2 regions of the Anaeromassilibacillus sp. D41t1_190614_C2 genome follow, and region 1 is predicted to be linked to the other one. Evidence: riboswitches for the same ligand, from Rfam matches in the RefSeq annotation. Region 1 holds a riboswitch; the other holds the start of a gene.
The links. Region 1 has a riboswitch for cobalamin ahead of I2G69_RS06400 (ABC transporter substrate-binding protein). Riboswitches for the same ligand answer to the same signal wherever they lie in the genome.
Positions count from the first base shown of each region.

Region 2: another riboswitch for cobalamin. It lies ahead of cbiD (cobalt-precorrin-5B (C(1))-methyltransferase CbiD); the one in region 1 lies ahead of I2G69_RS06400 (ABC transporter substrate-binding protein).

Region 1 is NZ_JADMOD010000006.1:9,622-17,463, forward strand. Features, by position in the region: gene I2G69_RS06365 (YjdF family protein) at 1-36, shown strand, start outside; gene I2G69_RS06370 (YybH family protein) at 103-492, shown strand; gene I2G69_RS06375 (DNA alkylation repair protein) at 634-1,353, opposite strand; gene I2G69_RS14195 (methylated-DNA--[protein]-cysteine S-methyltransferase) at 1,340-1,813, opposite strand; gene I2G69_RS06385 (class I SAM-dependent methyltransferase) at 1,817-2,596, opposite strand; gene I2G69_RS06390 (ABC transporter ATP-binding protein) at 2,807-3,568, opposite strand; gene I2G69_RS06395 (FecCD family ABC transporter permease) at 3,565-4,713, opposite strand; gene I2G69_RS06400 (ABC transporter substrate-binding protein) at 4,697-5,740, opposite strand; cobalamin riboswitch at 5,903-6,094, opposite strand; gene I2G69_RS06405 (family 43 glycosylhydrolase) at 6,725-7,842, opposite strand, start outside.
Region 2 is NZ_JADMOD010000013.1:27,370-35,211, reverse strand. Features, by position in the region: gene cobJ (precorrin-3B C(17)-methyltransferase) at 1-221, opposite strand, end outside; gene I2G69_RS10525 (cobalt-precorrin 5A hydrolase) at 239-1,264, opposite strand; gene cobM (precorrin-4 C(11)-methyltransferase) at 1,254-2,033, opposite strand; gene cbiD (cobalt-precorrin-5B (C(1))-methyltransferase CbiD) at 2,030-3,169, opposite strand; cobalamin riboswitch at 3,305-3,488, opposite strand; gene I2G69_RS10510 (mechanosensitive ion channel family protein) at 3,501-4,325, opposite strand; gene I2G69_RS10505 (phosphoribosyltransferase) at 4,609-5,250, shown strand; gene I2G69_RS10500 (DUF3842 family protein) at 5,348-5,752, opposite strand; gene I2G69_RS10495 (DUF1846 domain-containing protein) at 5,774-7,258, opposite strand; gene I2G69_RS10490 (ATP-dependent DNA helicase) at 7,360-7,842, opposite strand, start outside.

The sequences.
Region 1 (7,842 bases):
CAACAGCGCAAAAAGGAAAAGCACAGGGGCAGGTAAACATCCTGCTCCGCATCCTTTTCCACCGTATTTTAAAGGCTAGCGTTTTGAAAGGAGTGTTGATCGATGAATCCAGAGATTCAATCTCTCATCCAGCAGGCGGATCAGGCGATCCGTGAGGAACGCTTTGACGACCTGATGGAATTTTATACGGAGGACGCCGTCTTGATGATCAATGGGGAAAAGGAGGCCCATGGCAAGAAAGCCATCAAGGAAGCTTTCATCCAGATTGCCGCCTATTTCCAGAACAGCCTCGTCCCCACACAGGGAAAAATGCGGATGACCGAAGCGGGGGACACGGTCCTGGTCCTGTCGCAAACGCTTCTGGACGCGGACAATAAGGCGGAATCTGCGTACAGCATGGAGCGCCGTGCGACCTATGTCTATCGCCGCATCGGTGGAAAATGGCTCTGCGCCATTGACAACTCCTATGGGACCGCCCTATTGGACGACTGATGAACCACATTCAAAAGAGGGGGAAGCCGCTGTTGATACAGTGGCTTCCCCTTTTTTACGATCCGTTGCTCTGGCTTTGTGATCGTTTCCAGTTGCGGCCTTCTGGCCTTATTTCCCCTTGACCAAGCAGCCTAAACGCCGTTACCGGCGCTTCATGGCGCGCAGCCGTTCCTTTTCCTCCCTGCAGATTCGCCGGGATTCGGTCATCTTTTGCAACGCCTTGTTGAAAGGGAACGTATCCAGCCGGCTATTGGGCAGATAGGCCATGGTCCGCTCCGGAAAGCGCGCATAGCATTCCGCAAGCGCCCAGGCGACTGCCATCTGCGCATAATACCCCGTATGCCGGACATTGTCCAGGGTCTCCAGGACACGGTCGATGAACGCCTCTTGGATGAAGTGATCCAGGAGCATCACGACGCCGAAGCGCACGTCAAATTCCCGTTCGGAGGAAAAATAGGGCCGCAAAAACGCCCACACCCGTTCCGGATCTTTGCGGACAAACTTCAGGGTGTTGCAGAAGCTGTCGCAGGTGGACCAGTCGCCAATCTCCGGGACGAACGCCTCCGTATAAGCAAGCAGCTCCTCTACATCAGCCTTTGCATAGCCGATCACCATTCCGCGCAGGAGCGTCTCTTCAAAGCACTTCCCCTTTTCCGCGCGGAAAAAGGCGCGCCAGTCCCCGCGCGCAATCCGCTTGGCCAACCCACGCAGCGCAGGCAGCCGCACGCCCAGCATGGGCGTTCCCCCTGGAATCAGGCCGGAAGCAAACGCCCGATAGTCCGGTTCTGCCATCGCCTGCAATTCCTTCCGGACAGCCTCCCAGCCCCATTCCATATTCAAAGATGCATCAGCGCGCCCCATACCGTCTCTCCAAATCCAAAAGGGTTCTTTTACACTCCAATCCGCCCGCATAGCCTGTCAAGCTGCCGTCCGCCCCCACCACGCGGTGGCAGGGGATAAAAATCGGGATGGGATTGCAGTGGTTCGCCATACCGACTGCGCGGCACGCCTTGGGGCGGCCAATCTGCGCGGCGATTTCCCCATAGGACCGCGTCTGCCCATAGGGGATTTCCTGCAAAGCGCTCCAGACCGCTTTCTGAAACGCCGTACCTTCCGGCGCCAATGGCAAATCGAACATCTTCCGCTCCCCGCGCAGGTATTCCCGGAGCTGCTCCGCCGCTTTGCGAAGCAGTTCCGTTTCGTGTTGCACAACCGTTCCCGGCACCTCTTCGCCGGGAAGCCGCAGAAGGGCAATCGCGCCCCCATTTTCTCCAATCGCGATGCGACCGATTTCAGTGTCGTATAGAAACAGACCGTCCACGCTTTACATTCCTTCCTTTTCCGGTTTTATCGCGCGGGTTGCGATATAGGTGGGCGTGAAGTCCCGCAGGCGTCCCTGGCCGGGCCGGTCGCGGTCGTCAAAGAGGTCGGTCAGCCGAAGCCCCGCTTTTAACTGACCGCCGATCTGCTCTTCCAGCGAATGGCTGAATTGCATGCCGTCCCCGTCCCGCATCAGCTTTTCAAATTGCTCCGGGTTTTTTAACGGGTTAAACGGAAGCGCATTTTCCACCACAAGCGTCTGATCGTCGTTGAACAAGTAAGGGATTCCATTGTCCATCCCCGCCAGAAGGATGCCGCCCGGCTTGAGAATGCGGTAACATTCCCGCCATACCTGGTATACATCCTCGATGTAGCAATTGGAGACCGGATGGAAAATCACGTCAAACTGGCCGTCCGGGAAGGGCAGGGGCTTGGTCATATCGCCGCGCACAATCTGGATGGAATAGCCCTCGCGTTCCGCCACCATCCGCTCGCTTTCCAGCTGCTTTTTGGAATAGTCAAACACCGTACAATTTGCGCCCAAAGCGGCAAAAACCGGCATCTGCTGTGCGCCGCCGCTGGCCAACCCCAAAAGCTGCGCCCCCTTGAGCGCTGGAAACCAGCTGTGCGGCACCGGGCGCATCGGCGTGAGATATACGTCCCATGTCCCGTTTTTTGCCGCCAAATAGTCCTCGTGGGAGATCGGGATTCCCCATTCGATCCCGTCCTCAACCCACTGATCCCACTGTTCCGCGTTATATTTTGTGTACTGTTCTCGATTCATCGGTTTCCCCTCTTTCTTGGCTGGTTTCATCATTGCTATTTCTATTATAAAGCCGTATCCCAATCTCTGCAAATCCTTTTGCGGAATTTTCATGCATTCCTTTCCAGCCCGCGAACCAAACAAATTTTATCCGGCCCTCAATTGCCCCGAAAAAATGCACGCCAAAGGGCCTGCCTTGGAGGAAAACCTCCAAGGCAGGCCCTTCCCTTTTTATTTTGCCTGATAGATAATCAAAAGCTGCCCGTCTTCATCGGTGCGGACCTTGGCGCGCACGCCATATACCTCTTCGATCATCCGCTCTGTAAGCACCTCGCGCGGCGTTCCTCTGCTATAAATTTGACCATCCTTGACCACATAGATGACGTCGCTGTACATGGCCGCCAGGTTTAAGTCGTGAAAAGCGGATAGGACCGTCTTATGCATGGACTTGACGATGTTGAGCAATTGCAGCTGGTATTTGATGTCCAAATGGTTGGTGGGCTCGTCGAGGATCAAAGCCTCTGTGCGCTGCGCCAGTGCGCGCGCCAAAATCACACGCTGTTGTTCCCCACCGGACAGGCTGGAAAACGGGCGGTTTTCCAGCACCTCCATGCCCACCTGCTTCAGGGCTTCGCGCATGATCGCATAGTCCTCCGCTGTATCGCGGTCCATCGCGCGCTTATGCGGCGCGCGCCCCATCAGCACCATATCCTTTACCAGAAAATCAAAATCATAGGCATTGTGCTGTGCAACCACGCCCAAGCGTTTTGCAGCCTCTTTATGGCTCATATGGGAAGGCGGTTCCCCGTCCAGCCGGATGCAGCCCATCTTGGGCTGCAATACGCGATAGATACATTTCAAAAAGGTGCTCTTCCCACTGCCGTTCGGCCCAATCAGCCCGACAAAACAACCGTCCTCCGCGCGCAGGGAGATGTCCTTTAAAATTTGCGTGCTTCCCCAGGAGAACGAAAGGCCCTCTGCATCAATCCTCATGACGGCCTCCCTCCAAACTGATAAGTCTTTTTGACAAGCAGCAGGACAAACGCCGGCGCCCCCACAATCGAAATCAGGATTCCAATCGGCAACTCCGCATTTGGAAGGATCGTCCGGGCCACCACGTCGGCCCAAACCAGGAAGATGCCGCCCGCCAGAGCGGACAGGGGCAACAGCTTCCGATGATCCACGCCGAACAGCACGCGGATTACATGAGGGATCATCAACCCTACAAATCCGATGACGCCCGATGCATAGACAACGAAGCCGACCACCAGCGAGGCCATCACCAGATACACTTGCCGGTAACGGCGCAAATTGGTTCCCAGCGTGATAGCCGTATCGTCCCCCAGCAGCATGAGATTGAGCGTGCGGCTCTGCGTCAAGAAAAAGGCGATCGCCAGAAGCACAACCAAAAAAATCACGCCGTTGCTCTCCCATTCCGCCCCCGCCAAGCTGCCCATCAGCCAGAAGGTGACCGTCATAAAGCGGCCGGGATCGTCCGCCACATAGACGATAAAATTGGAAATGGCAGAACAAACCGAACTGAGCGCCACGCCCGCCAGGACCAATTTGACCGGCGTTGCACGGCCTCCAAGGTGGGAAAGACCGATGACGGCAAAGGATACGCCCAACGCGCCCAAAAAGGCGCAGACGCCGACGCTATTCGAGCCAAAGGCGCCGATCCCCAGCAGGATTGCCGCCGTTGCGCCCAAGGATGCGCCGGAAGAAATCCCCAGGATATACGGGTCCGCCAGCGGGTTTTGCACGACGGCCTGCATCACAACACCCACGGTCGCCAATCCCATGCCGACCGCCACCCCCAGCACGATCCGGGGCAACCGGATATACCAGACGATGTCGTGGGCGGCCCCTTGCGCCAGCGTTGCGGGGTCCCCGATGTGGAACCATTCAAACAGGATGACTTCATACACCTGACGCACCGTCAGGTCCGCGGACCCGACGGTCACAGCAAAAAGCACGGACCCCACCAGAACTACCAGCAAAAGGACGACTGCGCAGAGATATGCCGGTATTCCGTGAAACACGCCGGTTGTAAGGCGCTGGGACAGGGTTTTATCCGTGCTTGGGCGTTTCCCAAGAACGGGTTTATCCCCCCGCTGCATCTTATGCCTCAATCCCATAGAGGCTCTTGAGGAATAGTTTTACCGTATCTTTGGTGCGGACCCCGGGCGCATACGCCAGACTGTATTCCACCGGATAGATACGGCCGTTTTTGACCGCGTCCACGCTGGCCAATGCAGGATTTTCCGTATACAGGGCAATTGCCTCTTCGTCCGGAACAGAGCTCACATGTACGGCGAAAATCGCTTCCGGGTTGGCATCCACGATCTCCTCATCGGTCCATCCCGCCTGGCCAAGCGGTTCGGCGCCCATCTGCGCCGCAATATCGCCCGCAGCTGTCTTAGCATGATAGATGTCGTATTCGCCCTCCCATTTTTCTGCGATCAAGATGCGTTGGGGCTCTTTTCCCTCCGCGGCCTGCTTTCCCTGGTCGACATATTGCTGGATATCGGCGATGATTTCTTCCGCCTTCTCCTGGCGGTTATAAATTTTTGCAAGATTCCGGATATCCTGATACTCATTCTCCAAGGATTCGTCCCCACGCAGCACGCTATTAATGGTCGTATAGGTTCCGATTCCACGGTCATGCCAAAAATCGACGTCCCCCATGCGATCCTCCATATTGAACAAGGAATACCACCCGATGACCATGTCGGGCTCCAAACTCAAAGCGTATTCCTTGACAAAATAGCCGACGTCCTGGTGATTTTTTAGAAGATCCAGCTTGGCAAATTCCTCTGCATACTCCGGCAGTACGCTGCTACAATCCGCCACCATTTCAATTTTATCACCAAGGCCGAGCGCCAGAAGAATTTCCACATTGTTCCTCCCATAGACCAACGTCTTTTCCGGGCATTTCTCAAAGGTATAGGGCACCAGTTCCCGCGCGTTGTTATACACCTCTACGGTCACGGGATAATAATCGGACTCGTCTTGGGATGCTTCCTGTGAGGAGGCGTCCAAACCGGCCGGTTCACTGGAGGACACGCTCTCCAATTGGGAGGACGTCTGCGGGCTGCTGCTACAGGCTGTAACGCTAAGCAGCATAGAAAGCGCCAACAGGGTTGCAAGGATTCTCTTTTTCATGATTTTTCCACTCCTTTTTCGATCTGAAATCACTTCGTTCTTCCGTGACAAAAGACAACAAAAAACGCCCGCAACGAGTGTTGCGGGCGGGGCTTCCAGACCGTCAAAAGGGTATACGTCCCCCTTAGGCGTTTTCTGGCAACCGGCTCCGTCGTCCGCAGAATGGCCACCGAGTCCATGGCAGGTCTTCTGACTGATGCATCCACACCATCTTCCGCCTTCTCAACAGGAATTCTATCAATGGCATCTTGGAAGTGGCTCCGCAATCACAGCAACGGGATTGTACAAGATTCGCACTTGTTTCCCTTTTCATCAAACCCTCGTGTGGTTTGAACCATGGACCCATTTGATTCTTTTGTCGTTTTCAGTATAAAACACGGTATGGGAAATGTCAACGATCTCCATGAACTGCAGACGCGCAGCGTCTTTCGCGGGCACGCAGTGCCTCTCGCGCCTACGGCGGACGCATGGCGTCTTTTCGCGCCTACGGCGGACGCACAGCGTCTCTCGCGCCTACGGCGGACGCACAGCGTCTCTCGCGCCTACGGCGGACGCACAGCGTCTTTTCGCGCCTACGGCGGACGCATGGCGTCTTTTCGCGCCTACGGCGTTCCCTACGAAAGCAAGCTGTAAGGAGTTTGCTTTCCGCTCCATATGGGAAGGCCCTACAGAGGCAAGCGAAAATTTTCATACAGGCAAAAATTACAGTCCCACCACATGTGAGAAATAGAAGGATAAAACATAGCAAGGCCCTCACCCTGGGAATTCCCAGGGTGAGGGCCTTGCTGTTTATCAGGAAAAAAACTTCCCTTTTCTTTCGATGTCTCGTCCACGATTACGCAATCGTCACCGTGCAATGGACGCACAGCGTCTTTTCGCGCCTACGGCGGGCACACAGTGCCTTCCGCGCCTACGGCGTTCCCTACGGAAGCAAACCGCAAAGAGTTTGCTTTCTGCTCCATATTGGAAGCCCTAAGGAAACACTTAGCCAACCGTTACGGTGCAGTGCTTGACCGCGTTCTGGCCCGGCAGGGTGGTGTAAACGCCCGTGCTCTGGCCCGGCGTGCCGATCGCATAGACTCTGTAGTAGGAATCGTTGCCAACCTTCGCCACAAACTGCGTCTTGAGCACATCGCCGTTGCCGACCGTAAAGCCCGGCGTCATGGCGTTGCCGTTCACGACCGTCATCTTGAAGCAGTATGCGCTGCCTCTCTTCAAGGTGAAGTTGACCGTCGTGTCGGAAACCACATAGGCATTCACTGCCACGTTCTGGCTTGCGGATACCACGCCCGCTGCGCCGTATGCATTGCCAACGTTTGCAGACGTGCTGCCGCTGTTCTTCGAGCCCGTGGAGGTGCTCTTCTCAACTAGGCCGTCGATGCTGTTCTCCAGCGTCTCGACTGCGTCTGCGACCTCTTCCTCGGTCGCTTCTGCGTCGTTCAGCACTGCCTTCGCGGTGCTCAATGCGGCCTTCATCGCTGCGACGCTCTTCGCCGTGTACTTATTGGTGTTAATCGCTTCGGCTTCCCCGATCAATGCTTCCAGCGCATCCTTATCCGGGATCAGGCGCAGGGCGGAAATCGCTGCCGTAAGGTCTTTCACTGCGGTGTCCACCGCATCCTGCGTTGCATTTGCATCTTCCAGCACGGTCTTTGCTTCGGCCAGGACGGTCTCAAAGCTCGTCCATGCGTCGTTCTGGATGTACTGATCTGCATTTTCGACAATGCCGTCGCCCTTGAGGACCAGCGCTTCCAGCTCGGTGACGTCTGCGCGGTAGACCAAGCCATAAATGGCGTCATACAGCGCATCCACCGCTGCGGTGATGTCCGCTTCCAGGACTTCTTCATCGTCCAGCAGGTCTTCCGCTGCTGCATACGCTTCGTCCAGCGCTTTCAGGCTGTCCGGCGTGAACAGGTCGCGGTTGATGGACTCTGCGATCTCCATCGGGATTTCCAGCTGGCTCTTGTCGCCTGCGACAAAGCTCAGGTAGTGCAGCGCGTCGATCAAGTCGCTCCATGCGCCGTTGATCTCGTCCTGCGTTGCGGTCTTCTTTGCTTCGACGTCCTGCGCCGCCTGCAAAGCCGCTTCGTACTTCTCCTTCA
Region 2 (7,842 bases), on a different contig from region 1:
ACGGTCCGCCCGGTTAGCGCCTGTTCCACCGCCAACCGGCAGCGCTCCACCTCGCCGCGCATCGAAGTGGTCAAAAACGATTTTTCAGGGAAAAGAGGGCGGACCAGATCGACGTAAGCGGTATACCCCACGATCAACTCGCTGCGCTCCAAGGCAGCCTGCGCACGCTGGGTCATCTGCGTCGCCTCTCCCGGACCGATTCCAACAATATAGAGTCTCATAGCATCCCCTCTTTCCACTAAAATCGAATCACCAGCGGCGCGGCCGCCACTGCGACGGTCACACCCGAAAATACTTGTTTTCCCACGAGAAGCGCTCCGCCGCTCCCCAGTACGGCTGCGCGCTCGCAAACATTGTCCACGCCGACCGTATTTTGCACAAATGCAGACCCCGTAAAGTGGCCTTTTGCCCTCGTTAGCTGCTCCGCCGAGAAAAAATTACAGACAAGGCAATTTGCTTTACAGAACTCCAAAAGCCCGATTTCATCGCATTTTTTGTCGATGGACGCAACATTTTGCACGCTTTCCATGTAAAGGTATTTCCCTTGTAAGGTGGAATCAACCGCTTTTTGTATCTTGATCGGTTCTGTCCCTCTTTTGCAGCCAATTCCAAGCGTCAAAATCCTTGGAAGAAGCCAACAGGTCGTCTGAAACGTCTCTTCATACGTAAGGGATATGCGGATTCCGACTTTACCTTCCTTCGCAGGAACGATTCCTTTTGGAAGCGTCCCCTCCACTGGAAAGTCACTATGGAACCCCACCGGTTCCCCATTGAGCAGCGCGGCGGAAACGGCTTTTGCCGCATTGGGACGCACGACCAGGAATCCCTGATCCGCCGCCCATGTATCCACCGCAAATACATCGTTCCCATCGGTTGCCGTAGTGACAGCCGCCTGTGCTCCAATTGCAGCGGCGATCCGCCGGGCGAGCGCATTGGCTCCCCCCACATGCCCGGATACAAGCGGTATGGCAAACCGTCCGCAGTCGTCCACAGCCACTACCGCCGGATCGGTAAATTTGCTCCTTAAATGCGGTGCAACACTGCGGACTGCAATGCCACAGGCGCTGACAAAGATGAGCGCATCCGCCTGTCCAAAGGAGCGCGCTGTCCAATCTGCAAGCGAATCCAAGGCCGCAACGCCATTTTTCGCGTATTTTTCCGGCGCACTTACGGTACAAATATCCCCTCCGTCGCGGAAAAACTCCGCCAACCGCTGCGCCAACCGGACGCCGCTGGCGGTGAATGCGATACACTCAATCCGCATGGGGCGCGCCTCCGGTTTTCGCTGCGCGGTATCCGTGGGAGAAATCGGGCGCGTAGAGTTTTGAGCGGTCGTACTGCGTCCCAAGGAATCCGCCGACCAAAATCAACGCCGTTTTGGTAATCCCATTTTCCGAAGCCATCTGTGGGAGGTCGTCCACCGTGCCGCGGACCACCTTTTCGTCCGGCCAAGTCGCCTTATAGACAATGGCTGCGGGCGTGTCCTTTGCATATCCGCCCTCCAGGAGCTGCTCCCGCAGGCCTTCCAAATAGGAGGTGCTCAAAAAAACGACCATGGTCGCACCGTGCTTCGCAAAGCTGGCGACCGACTCCTTTTCCGGGACCGGCGTCCGCCCGGCCATCCGCGTGATCACAACGGACTGCGAGACGCCCGGCAGCGTATATTCCGCGTGCAGCGCAGCGGCCGCCCCACAGAATGAGCTGACCCCCGGCACCACTTCATACGGTACACCGGCGGCATCTAAGGCATCCATTTGCTCCCGGATGGCGCCGTACAAGCACGGATCTCCTGTGTGCAGCCGGACCACCTTTTCCCCTGCCCGTTCCGCTGTCAGAAGCACGTCCAGCACCTCTTCCAGGGTCATCCGGGCACTGTCATAGACTTTGCAGCCGGATTTCGTATAGGTCGTGAGGATTTCCGGATTCACCAGGGAACCGGCATAGACCACCGTATCCGCTTCTTCTAGCAGCCGTGCGCCCCGCACCGTAATCAAATCAACGTCGCCGGACCCCGCTCCGACAATATGAATCATTCGATTTCCTCTCCTTTCAGGCGTTGCAACAATCCATCTACCTCTGCGGTTTGCCCCAAAAGGCCAAATGCATTGGAAAACAAGACCGCTCCAACCGTCAGCTGTCCGCGGACGCGGGCGTTTATATGAAAATGTATCTTTTGTATGAGGCTGTCCATCACAGGGGACAGCAACTGTTCTTTTTGCAAGAGTTCAAACGCTTCATCCGTTGTGACGCAGTCCATCAGCTTTCCTGCCAACACTGGGGAAACGCCGCAGAGCGCAGCATGGGCGGTGATAATCTCCATCCGGGCATCCGCGTAACGGGAATGGGTATTCATCACGCCACCGGCCAGCTTGACCAGCTTTCCCGCATGCCCCACCAGCAAAAGCCCCTCAAAGCCGAAATCCACCGCCATGTCCAGCAGCTCCCCAATGTAATTGCTGCACGAGACGGCACGGCAAGGGAGGCGCATCTGTTCCCGCAGAAAGGTTTCTCCGTAATTTCCGGGTACCGCCACAACCGTACGCGCCCCCAAGGTGCGCAACTGCCGGAGCTCCGTCCGGATGGTATCGACCAGCGCGCGTTCGCTCATCGGCTCCACAATCCCGCTAGTCCCCAGGATGGAAATCCCCCCGGTGATCCCCAGCCGGGGATTAAAGGTCTTTTCCGCAAGCCGTTTCCCCTCCGGTACGGAAAGGGTCACCTGCCAACCGCCGGTATACCCATAGGTTTCCCCAACCTCCTGCAAAGCGTTGGCGATCATCCGGCGCGGGCCGGGATTGATGGCCGCCTCCCCAACGGCGCAAGCAAGCCCCGGGCGCGTCACCCGGCCAATGCCCTCTCCGCCGGCAATATATACCCCCTTGTCCGCACGGCGCACTTCTGCAAATACCCATACGCCGTCCGTCACATCGGGATCGTCCCCGCTGTCCTTTTGCACCGCGCAGGAAACAGACTCCTCCGAAAGCCGGATATGGCCGACTGGCAATTGCAAAAGAACCCCCTTCGGTGTAGAAAGCGCCACCTGATCGACACGCTCACCGGAAAGCAGCATCTGCGCGGCGGCCTTTGCCGCTGCCGCTGCACAGCTGCCGGTGGTATAACCACACCGCAGGCGCTTCTGGTCCCGGTAAACATATTCCTCCAGCTTCATGGGCGGTCCTCCTGCGAATAAAAAACGCCATTCAGTCACTCGCATGACCGAATGGCGTGAATGGCGGAAATCATGGGCGCAGTCCTTCTGCTCCCACTGTGGTTCCTTCAGCCACGCGCACTCCAGTACCGTGGAGTCGCATGAAGCATATAGGCAGGTATTCTGGCTCATACATCTCTGCAACACTCCACCTTCCCGGTTTCCCAGTGGTTTTTGGAGCTCGCTCCGTATTCACAGCAACGGACTTGCGCGGGAATCACACCCGCTTCCCTTTTCAGCCCCTTTCCTGGAAAGGAGCACCTATATCCTGTGCCCTATTTTAAACGGATTTCTATATTTTGTCAACCGGCCGGTCCAGATGCACATCCAATTGTGGAAATGGAATGTGAATTCCCTCGCGGTCAAATGCCAGTTTCACATCCTCCTGCATCTGATAGTAAAGCGTCCAGTAATCGTCCGTTTTGCACCAAACGCGCACCAGCATTTGGATACAACTGTCCTTATGTTCCTCCACGGCGATCAATGGCTCTGGATCCCGCTCGACCAAAGGATTCTTATCCGTCAGTTCTTGAAGCACCTCTTTTACTTTTGAAAGATCGTCTTCGTATCCCACCGAATAGCGCAAATCCAACCGCCGTGTTTTCATCGCCGTATAATTTATAATCGTACTGACGGTAATGGTCGAATTCGGGATAACGATCTCCTTGTTGTCAAAGGTCCGAAGGGTTGTGAACATCATCTCAATGCGCTCCACTGTGCCTTCTACATTGTCTACCAAGAGGTAATCCCCCACTGCAAAGGGCTTTGTAAAAACGATCTGTGCACCGCTGGCGATGTTGGTCATATTTTCCTTTAACGCTAAGCCAACGGTCACTCCTGCCGCACCAATCGCCGTGATCATTGGCCCGACGGGAACCCCCAACTGCGACAGGGCCATAATGCTGATGATAATCTTCGCCGCTGCATTCGCCAGGGAACACAAGAATGTAACGATCCCAGTCTCTGTGCGGGCTCGTGTCATCGTGCGCTTGATTAAGCGCACTACCACGTTGCTCAGCCACCATCCGCCGGCAAAGATTAGCGCGGCGCCAATTACATTGGGCAACATATCTAAGAGCCATGTTAAAAACTTTTGCCAAACATCTTCAAATGACATTTCGATCGCATCCCTTTCGAAAAGATTTGCCACACTCGCTTTAACAATTCCTATTATATTAAACAAAGTCTTGCAAAAAATTTCGCACAAGAATTTATATGTTTTGTATATATTTTTTAAACTATATTGCGTTTTTTACAAATAAATGGTATGGTATAGATAAATCCACAGCGATTCGTGTTTGCAAAATTTCCAGGGCATCAGCTTTTTGCATCAAAACGCCAATTTGCGGATGGCTGCGGCTTGAAAATTCATTCCAGCAATTGGAGAATGGAGGAATCGTATGGAAAGCAGAGCGATCAAAATTAAATCCCCTAAGAACAGCAAAATCTCGATCAAAGTGATCCCGGGTCATTTTGCCACCAATCACTCGCATATCAACTATTATATTGATATGACCAGTATCAAGCACCGCCATGCAATGGCTTATGAAGCGGCAGCGACCATGGCGATGAAGTACGAAAACAACACCATGGTAGACACAATCGTATGTATGGATGGCTGTGAGGTTATCGCCGCTTTCTTAGCGCGCTATCTTTCTAAATCTGGCATCATGTCCATGAACGATAAGAGCGACATCTGCATCATCACCCCGGAATTCAATACCAACGGGCAGATGATTTTCCGCGACAATATCCAGCCGATGGTCTGGCAGAAGAACATTCTTCTCCTGGTGGCTTCCGCAACCACCGGCAAAACCATCAACCGATCCCTGGAATGCATCAAATACTATGGAGGCAATGTGATCGGAATCTCCGCCATTTTCAGCGCAATCACCGAAATGGGCGGTGTGCATGTCGATACCATCTTTACTCCCGAAGATATTCCAAACTACCAAACCTATGCTTTTAAAGATTGTCCGGACTGCCAGCAGAAGCGCAAGATCGACGCCATTGTAAACAGCTACGGATATTCAAAAATTTGACCGGCCTTGGTTTGGCGCTACTTTAAAAAAAGGGGGCACCAAGCCGTTTGGGCTATAAAAAAACCGCTGCCATGCAAAAAGCACTGGCAGCGGTTTTTTATTGACAGGATCGAATAACAGCCACCGCGTCCTCGATATATCGGGACATCGGCTTTTCTACAACACCGGCCACATGCACATGGCACTGCTCCACGGGGATCAACACCTTTTGCGCAGGGCTTTCAGAAACTGCCGACGCCATTGCCGGGGTAATTTCACCCCACAGGGAATTTGCCACCATCATCCCGATTGGGCCGGCAACTACATCCGCATGTTTCACATTACAAATCACGGCGTTTTCGCCCGTCGCGCCGACATTTGCCCCCGCCTTAAGCATAGCCGACGTTGCAAGGGAATTGGTGCCGACGGCAACAATCTGCACGTCTGGCAATTCGGAACGAATGCGCTCTACGAGGCTTCTCCCTATGCCGCCTCCCTGTCCGTCGATTACGACAATCCGCATATCGCTTCTCCCTTCCCGCCGTTATTTATGATAGAGCTTTTTGGTCTGGTACTTCGGTTCGCAGGTCAGATTGACGCCCAATTTGCGGAAGGTGGTCTCATCCACCGGGGAAAGGATCACCGAAGAGTGGGCTTCGCATCCGCGCAATTTCGGCAACTGGCGGAGCGCCAACTCTGCGGTTGGATTGGTAGCAGCACAGATGGAAAGAGCGATTAAGATTTCATCTGTATGGAGACGTGGGTTCAGGTTCCCCAAATGCCTCGTTTTTAAATTCTGGATGGGTTCAATGACAATCGGAGAAATCAGCGGCATGGTATGGCTGATCCCCCCCAGATGCTTGAGTGCGTTCAGCAGCACCGCAGCGGAGGCCCCCAAGAGCGAAGAGGTCTTCCCTGTGATGATTTTACCATCCCCCAATTCAATGGCCGCAGCAGGCATGCCGGTCTCTTCTGCACGTTCCAAGGCGGGGCGCACCACATGGCGGTCCTCCACCGTAACGCCCGCCTGGTTCATCACAAGTTCCAGTTTATATACAACGTCTTCCGCAATGCGCCCCTGCCGCTGCTCGCACATCGCGTGGTAATACCGGCGGACAATCTCCTGTTTGGATGCCTCCCGGCAAACCTCATCGTCAATGATGCAATTTCCCGCCATATTGACGCCCATATCCGTCGGCGACTTATAGGGGCTGCTTCCGGTGATCTTTTCCAGAATGGCATTCAAAACCGGGAACACCTCCACATCGCGGTTGTAATTGACCGTGGTCTCCCCATAAGCCTCCAAATGGAACGGATCGATCATGTTGACGTCATTGAGATCGGCCGTCGCCGCCTCATACGCCAGATTGACCGGATGCTTCAGCGGCAGATTCCAAATCGGGAACGTCTCGAATTTGGCATATCCCGCTTTGATGCCATGCTTGTATTCATGGTAGAGCTGTGAAAGGCAGGTCGCCATTTTTCCGCTGCCCGGCCCAGGAGCCGTCACCACCACCAGCGGACGCGAGGTTTCCACATACTGATTCTTGCCAAAGCCTTCGTCGCTGACGATATGGGGGATATTGGACGGATACCCCTCAATCGGATAGTGCAGATATACCTTTACGCCCAACTGCTCCAAGTGGTTTTTAAAGGTATCCGCTACGGGTTGCCCTGCATACTGGGCAATTACTACACTTCCCACATAGAGGCCGATGTCCCGGAACGCATCGATCAGACGCAGAACATCCGCATCGTAGGTGATGCCGATGTCCCCACGCATTTTACTTTTCTCGATGTCCGTCGCATTGATGACAATCACGATTTCCACTTGATCGGAAAGATGCAGAAGCATCTTCATCTTGCTGTCCGGCTGGAATCCCGGCAACACGCGCGAAGCGTGAAAATCGTCGAACAGTTTCCCGCCCATCTCTAAGTACAGCTTGTTGTCAAACATGGAAATGCGCTCGGAAATATGCTTCGATTGTGTCTCCAAATATTTGTCGTTATCAAACCCTACTGCTTTCATGTTCTACCTCTCTCATCATTTCCCTTTAAGACCTCAATAATACTCATATTATAGTAAAAGCACGGAGAGAATGCAACTTCCTGCAAAAAGATTCTCAAATTTTAGTGCTCCCAAAAGGCAGCCACGGCCTGTTCCAATTCGGGAGCCGAACGCACCGTCTGAAAATGCTGCCAATGTGTGGGGAACAAGTTTCGGTAGGATGCGGTGGAAAAGCGGCTGTCGATCAGCAGGACCACTCCGCGGTCCTGCTCGCCGCGGATCACACGCCCTGCCGCTTGCAAAACCTTGTTCATCCCTGGATATTGATAGGCAAAGGCAAACCCTTCCCCGTTTGTCCGGTCATAGTAAGCGCGCAGGATCTCCTGCTCTGCGTTCACCTGCGGCAGTCCAACGCCGACGATCGCCGTGCCGATCAACCGCTCCCCGCGCAGATCGATCCCCTCTGCATAAATGCCGCCCAATACGCAAAACCCCAGCAAGGTCCCTTCCGGCTCCACATCAAAACGGTTGAGGAATTCCATCCGTGCTTCTTCGTCCATACCAGCGGTCTGCAAAAGGGTTTGCACCTCTGGGTAACGCTCCCG